Regions from separate parts of the Oryzobacter faecalis genome, predicted to be linked through region 2. Evidence: predicted binding sites of a transcription regulator. Region 2 holds the regulator's gene; the other holds the start of a gene.

Region 1 (3,405 bases), on a different contig from region 2:
GGCAGTGTGGTGCGTCGTCGGCCGGTGGGGTCGGTCCAGGTGGCGGTGCCGTCGGGGTGCAGGACGGCTCGCCAGCCGGGTCGCTGTTTGATCCGGTGGTGGCGGCGGCACAGGCACATGAGGTTGCTCGCGGTGGTCGAGCCGTCGGGCCAGGGCCGGACGTGGTCGAGATCGCAGAACTTGGCGGCGACGGAGCACCCCGGGAATCGGCACCTGCCGTCGCGTCGCCGAACGAGGGTCGCCATTGTGTCCGGAGGCCGGTACGCGCTGGAGGTCCGGTGGTCGAGGATGGCGCCGGTGACGGGGTCGCAGCTTCGGTTCTCGACCCGGACGTCCGCCTGGTCGCCGCCGTCGGCGGGGTGGATCCGGTCGGTGAGCCAGGTCGTGGGGACGAGGACCTGCTCGGTGCCGCGTCCGGTGGCGACCTCGACGAACCCGCCGTCGACGGCGTCGCCGGCGGTGAGCCGATCGGCGGCAGCCACGGTCGTGGGGTCCTCTCCGGTCGCGGTAGCGGTCCGGGCGTCGGCCGCGGGCTCGACGTCGTTCGCGGGGACGGTGAGGGTGATGATGGTGGTGACCGTCGCCGACTGCATGACGAGATCGATCAACGCTTGGGCGCGGGCTCGGTCGATCCGGTCGACTGCGCCGTCGGTGAGGAGCTGGTGGGCGCGGGTGTCGATCGCGGCCCACGCCTTGGCGGCCTGTTCGGAGGGGAAGGAGCCGTCCCACACGTCCACGCCCGGCTCGCCGACGCGGCGGCGCAGCCCGCACTCCTGCCGCGCACGCTGAGCTCGCTGGCGCAGCAGGTCGGGGCTGACCCTCGCGAGCAGCCGCCGGGTCCGCCGCCGCAGCTGCACCCCGGTCTCGGACGCGAGGTGCTCACCGAGGGTGGCGATGACGGTCTCGGCGACCGGCGCCGGCGCCTCCTCCAGCTCGTGCGCGACGACCCCCGCCCGGTACCGGTCGAGATCGCCGGTGCGCATCGCCGCATGCAGCCCACCGAGGCCGGTGCACGCGGTCGTGCCGGCCTCCCCGTCGGCGGCCCACCGGACCGCGTCGCGGACCCGGTCGCTGGCGTGGTTCGCGGTGACCTCGAGCGCCCCGGACACGACCGCGGCCGCGTCCAGGGCGACGTGACCGGGCGCCTTGTGGGTCTCGGCGTCGGTGCCGTCCTCGAGCAGCACCGGCTCGATCGCGGCCAGGGCGACGATCGCCTCGTCCTGCACCGCCGACACCGCGTTGACGACCCGCTGGCAGGACCGGACCACCTCGGCCCACGCCTGCCGGGAACCGGAGGCCGGTGACGGCGCGGGGAGCGCAGCGAGCAGCGTCTGCGCGTCGTGCAGGAGGGCGAGCAGCTCGCTCGGATGCCCGGTGCGGCTGCTGGTCGCTGGTGCGGTGCTGCTCATACTGTCCCCCTCCCCTGTACCCGCGAGCCTACCCGTCAGCGAGTCTTAGCACAAGTGTTCGATAGCGTGAATGTGGATGACCCACAGCCGAATTCGCGCGGCAACCTGACGTCGGTGCGCGCCCTCCGCACCGCCCTGCGTCGGGCGAACGTGGGTGAGAATCGTCGCTGGGCCGACGATCTTCACCCACGTTCGCGTGGGAGGGGCCGGGAGGTGGCGCGACGCGTCCAGGACGTCTGTGGAGAAGGCCCGGCGCGAGGCGAGGTGGGCGGGTGCGCCCAGCGGGTGGTGAGCGGGCAAGGGAACCAAGCCGAGCGGGACGCCGTCGAGGCCGCCTGTGAAGGAGGCCCGGCGCGAGGCGAGGTGGGCGGGTGCGCCCAGGGGATGGTGAGCGGGCAAGGGAACCAAGCCGAGCGGGACGCCGTCGAGGCCGCCTGTGAAGGAGGCCCGGCGCGAGGCGAGGTGGGCGGGTGCGCCCAGGGGATGGTGAGCGGGCAAGGGAACCAAGCCGAGCGGGACGCCGTCGAGGCCGCCTGTGAAGGAGGCCCGGCGCGAGGCGAGGTGGGCGGGTGCGCCCAGCGGGTGGTGAGCGGGCAAGGGAACCAGGCCGAGCGGGACGCCGTCGAGGCCGCCTGTGAAGGAGGCCGAACGGAAGGCGAGGCGGGCGGTGCGAACAGCGGGTGGTGAGCGGGCAACGGAACGACTCGGAGCGGGACGCCGCCCAGGCGCCTGTAAAGGAGGCCGAACGGAAGGCGAGGTGGGCGGCTATGCCCAGCGGGTGGTGAGCGGACAGCGGAACGACGCCGAGCGCCACGTGTCCGGTGGCCTGACAAGGGGGCACCTCGACAGGTGGGAGTGAGCCGAGAACCGGAGCCGCGTCATCGACATGACCGGGACGTGGCCACGCCGTCGGCCGAGCCTCCCGACTGCCGGGACCCGCACCCCGCCCGGGACCAGCGCCGTCACTCGGAGCGCGCACCTGCCGATCGCCCCAGCCGGGCCGCACGCATGGTCAGGGCACGCTGCTCGGCGAGGTTCGTCGTCCGGCGGGCGGCCCCGAGGTAGCGCCGCCGGGCTTCGCCGAGGTCGCCGGCGAGCTCGGCGACGTGGCCGTGCACCGCGTGCCAGCGCGCGTGCTCGCCGAGGGTGGGCCCGATCCCGGCGAGGACGAGCCGCGCCGCCTCCGGCCCCTCCACCTCCGCGAGCGCGACGGCGCGACCGAGCTCGACGAACGGTGACGGCGCCACGCGGGCGAGCAGCGAGTAGAGGGCGAGGACCTGCGGCCAGTCGGTCTCCTCCGCCCGGGGGGCCCGGTCGTGCACCGCCGCGATGGCCGCCTGGACCTGGTACTCGCCGACGTCGCCGCCGTCGAGGGTCGAGTCCAGCAGAGCGGTGCCCTCGGCGACCATGCGTGCATCCCAGCGGGACCGGTCCTGCTCGGACAGCAGGACGGGGAGCCCGTGCTCGTCCACCCTCGCCGGCGCCCGAGCCTCCAGCAGGATCAGGAGTGCGAGCAGGGCTGTGGCGGAATGGTTCTCAGGCACGAGGCGGTGGCAGAGCCGCGCCAGGCGGATGGCCTCGGCGCAGAGGTCGGTGCGGCGCACCGCGGAGCCACCCGACGCCGCGTAGCCCTCGGTGTACACCAGGTAGAGAACCCGCAGCACGCGGGCGACCCTGTCGGACAGGGCGTCCGGCGACGAGGGCAGCTCGAACACCGCGCCGGCATCACGGACCTGACGTTTCGCGCGCGAGATGCGCTGCGCCATCGTGGCCTCGGAGACCGCGAACGCGGACGCGATCTCCGCGGTCGTCAGCCCGCCGACGGCCCGCAGCGTCAGCACCACCGCGGAGGCGGCGGTGAGCGCAGGGTGGCAGCACAGCAGGAGGACGGTGAGCGAGTCGTCGTGGTGGACGACCTCGGCGCCCGCATCCCCGCCCGGCCCGGCTCCCGGACGACCTGGGGCGCCGCCCGTCCGCGAGAACGTCTCCTCACGCC
Region 2 (3,405 bases):
GCCGGCGGCGGCATCGTGGTCCTCGACGGGGAGGACGTCGGCACATGGAAGCGGACCGTCGGACGCGAGTCGGTGGCCGTCGACCTGCGCCCCGACCTGCCCCTGTCCGCCGACGACGACGCACAGGTGGGCGAGGCCGCGGAAAGGCTGGCCATGTTCATCGGCCGCCCCCTGGACCTGCGCCTCCACCCCCCCGGCCTGAGCCCGGCGGCGCCGGACGGCACGAAGGGCGTCGCGTCCTCTGCACGGGACACGACGCCCTCCGGCGTTCCTGAGGCGGGTCGAGGGCCTCAGCTCTGGGGTCGCCGCGGCGGCCGGCTGGGGCGGTCCGCGGCGAGGGGCGACCTCAGCCGCGGGGGATGACGAGGCGCTGGCCCGCGCTGATCTGCGCGGTGCTCAGCCCGTTCTCGAGCTGGATCGCGACGATGGCGTTGCCGACCGAGAGGTCGGGCAGCTGCGCCGCGGCGATCTCGGACAGGGTCTGGCCCGGGGCGACGGTGACGACGGGACCAGGCTCGACCGCACCGGCGCCACCGAGCCCCGACACCCCGGACGCGACGGCGGCCGTGAGGGCCAGCGCGAGCAGCGCCAGGCGCCCGCGCCGGGTGATGCGCAGCGCGCCGGACGACGGCGCCGCGCCACCCTCGCCGCCGCCGGGGAGGACGACGAGCCGGGGCCTGCGCGGCACCGAGGGGTCGGCGTACCCGAGGTCTGCGGGGTTCCACGCGACTGCACTCATGCTGGCCTCCATCCCGGCGGCCAGTGCGGCCGTCGAACCGGTGTTCGATAGAACGTCTGTACGAGTTGTAGCACGGATGTTCGACCCGGACAAGACACGCCTCGAAGAAATGTTTGAAACGTGTGTACGATCCGCGTACGCTGCCGTCATGGGAAGAAGCCTGTCGGATCCCACCGACAGAGCACCTGACCTGCGACAACGCCGGGATCGAGGCGACCCGGCGCCGTTGGACCAGACCGAAGGGGTCGACATGGCACGTCCGAGGAACGCCGACATCCACGAGATGCCCGACCGCGGCGACGGCGGGGCGCTCACCCACCGGCAGCGCAAGGTCCTCGAGGTCATCCGCAACTCCATCGACCGGCGCGGCTACCCGCCGAGCATGCGCGAGATCGGGGAGGCCGTCGGGCTCACCTCGCCCAGCTCGGTCGCGCACCAGCTGTCCGCGCTCGAGCGCAAGGGGTTCCTGCGCCGCGACCCCAACCGGCCGCGCGCCATCGAGGTGATCTCGCCGGACACCGCGAACGACGAGCCCGGCTACCGCGGCAGCGCCGAGCACGACGACGAGGACGTCACCGGCATCAACGACCACCGGCCGGAGGCGTCCTACGTCCCGGTGCTCGGCCAGATCGCGGCCGGCGTGCCGATCACGGCCGAGGAGGTCGTCGAGGACGTCTTCCCCCTCCCCCGCCAGATCGTCGGCGAGGGCTCCCTGTTCCTCCTCAAGGTCGTCGGCGACTCGATGGTCGACGCCGCGATCTGCGACGGCGACTGGGTCGTCGTCCGCCAGCAGCCCACCGCCGACAACGGCGACATCGTCGCGGCGATGCTCGACAACGAGGCCACCGTCAAGACCTTCAAGCGCAAGGACGGCAAGGTCTGGCTGCTCCCCCACAACGAGGCGTTCTCGCCCATCGACGGCGACCACGCGACCATCCTCGGCAAGGTCACGGCCGTCCTGCGCCGCATCTGACCATCCGCGGACGGCGCCTCAGTCGCGCCTCAGTCGCGCCTTGGCCCGGCCGCGTCCTCGGACCCGGCCGGGCCGAGGCGCTGCCAGAGGGCGGTGTCGACCCAGGCCCCGAACTTGTGGCCCACCTCGCGCAGCAGCCCGACCCGTTCGAACCCGGTCGCCGCGTGGAGCGCCTCGCTCGCCGGGTTCGGCTGGGCGATGACCGCGAGGCAGGTGTGGATGCCGTCGGCGTCGACCCTGGCGAGCAGCGCGTCGTAGAGCTCGCGCCCCAGCCCGCGCCCGCGGGCATCCTCGGCGAGGTAGACGGACACCTCGCGGGTCCCGTCGTAGGCAGGGCGCGGGCGGTAGGTCGACGCGTGGGCGAAGCCGAGGACGGTGCCGTGGTCCCCCTCGATGACCAGCAGGTGGTCGCCGGGCCGGGTCGAGGCGACGCGGTCGGCGAAGTGCTCGGGAGGACGGTGCTCGGTGTCGAACGTGGACACGGCGGTGTCGACGGTGACGTTGTAGATGCCGGCGATGGCGGGAAGGTCGGCCTCGGTGGCCGGGCGGATCGTCGTCACCGGTGAGGGTCCTCAGGCGGCGAGGGCGCCGCGGACGACGGCTCCGAGGGTCGGGGCGAGGGGTGCGTCGAGGCGCAGCGTCATGAGGTCGTCGCCGCGGGTGGGGCCACGGGTCACGGCCACCACGGGGATGCCGCGCTTCGCGCCGTGGCGCACGAACCGCAGACCGGACATCACGGCGAGCGAGGAGCCGAGGACGAGGAGGGCGGGCGCGGCATCGGTGAGCGCGTAGCAGGCGTCGACCCGGTCGCGCGGGACCGAGCCCCCGAAGAACACGACGTCGGGCTTGAGGGTGTCCGCGCCGCAGGCCAGGCACCGGGGCAGCACGAAGCCGGTGACGAGCTGCTCGTCGAGGACGATGTCGCCGTCGGGGCGGATCTGGCTGCTGACCCGGGAGCCGTCGTGCGCCTCACCGGTCGCGAGGAGCTCGAACCCGGGGTTGGCCTCCACCATCCGGGCCTGCAGCAGGTCGCGGTCGGAGCGGTCCTCGCAGGTGAGGCAGACGACGTCGGCGAGGGTGCCGTGGAGCTCGGTGACGTCGCGGCTGCCGGCCTGCTGGTGCAGCCCGTCGACGTTCTGGGTGATGACCGGTCCGAGGACGCCGCGCGCCTGCAGGGTGGCGACCGCCTCGTGGGACGCGTTGGGCTCGGCGCGTCGGAAGCGCTGCCACCCGATGAACGAGCGCGCCCAGTAGCGCCGCCGCGCCTCGCTCGTGGCGACGAACTCCCCGTGCTGCATCGGCGTGACCCGGCGCGTCCCGTCGGGGCCGCGGTAGTCGGGGATGCCGCTGTCGGTCGACATGCCCGCTCCGGTCAGGACGAGCGTGCCCGGGTGCGCCGCGAGGAGGCGCGTGAGGGCGGCGACGTCGTCCGTGGTGGGGGTCGAGGCAGCGGGCCGTGGGGTGGCCGCCGGCGGGGGTGCGACGGCATCCGGCATGCGCTGATTCTCGCACCCGCCACTGCATCACGCGGCGTGTCGAACGGATGGAGGTCGATAACCGGGCGTTATAGGATGCGCCCATGATCGACGCCGCGGGACTCCGGGTCATGAAGGCCATCGCCGACGAGGGCAGCTTCACCGCTGCTGCAGCAGCCCTCGGGTACACCCAGCCGGCCATCTCGCAGATGGTCCGC

What was found. The regulator LexA, encoded in region 2, represses DNA repair genes until DNA is damaged. The targets are predictions, from matches to a motif close to TCGAACANNTGTTCGA.
Region 1: the regulator LexA is predicted to act here: its motif matches at 1,456-1,471, upstream of ACK8HX_RS05715 (HNH endonuclease signature motif containing protein).

What each region holds. Positions count from the first base shown of each region.
Region 1 covers NZ_JBKOFW010000002.1:400,876-404,280, forward strand. The annotation lists gene ACK8HX_RS05715 (HNH endonuclease signature motif containing protein) at 1-1,409, opposite strand, end outside; gene ACK8HX_RS05720 (RNA polymerase sigma factor) at 2,372-3,405, opposite strand, start outside.
Region 2 covers NZ_JBKOFW010000001.1:473,127-476,531, reverse strand. The annotation lists gene ACK8HX_RS02335 (winged helix DNA-binding domain-containing protein) at 1-363, shown strand, start outside; gene ACK8HX_RS02330 (LysM peptidoglycan-binding domain-containing protein) at 347-739, opposite strand; gene lexA (transcriptional repressor LexA) at 990-1,712, shown strand; gene ACK8HX_RS02320 (GNAT family N-acetyltransferase) at 1,742-2,272, opposite strand; gene ACK8HX_RS02315 (NAD-dependent protein deacetylase) at 2,285-3,208, opposite strand; gene ACK8HX_RS02310 (LysR family transcriptional regulator) at 3,292-3,405, shown strand, end outside.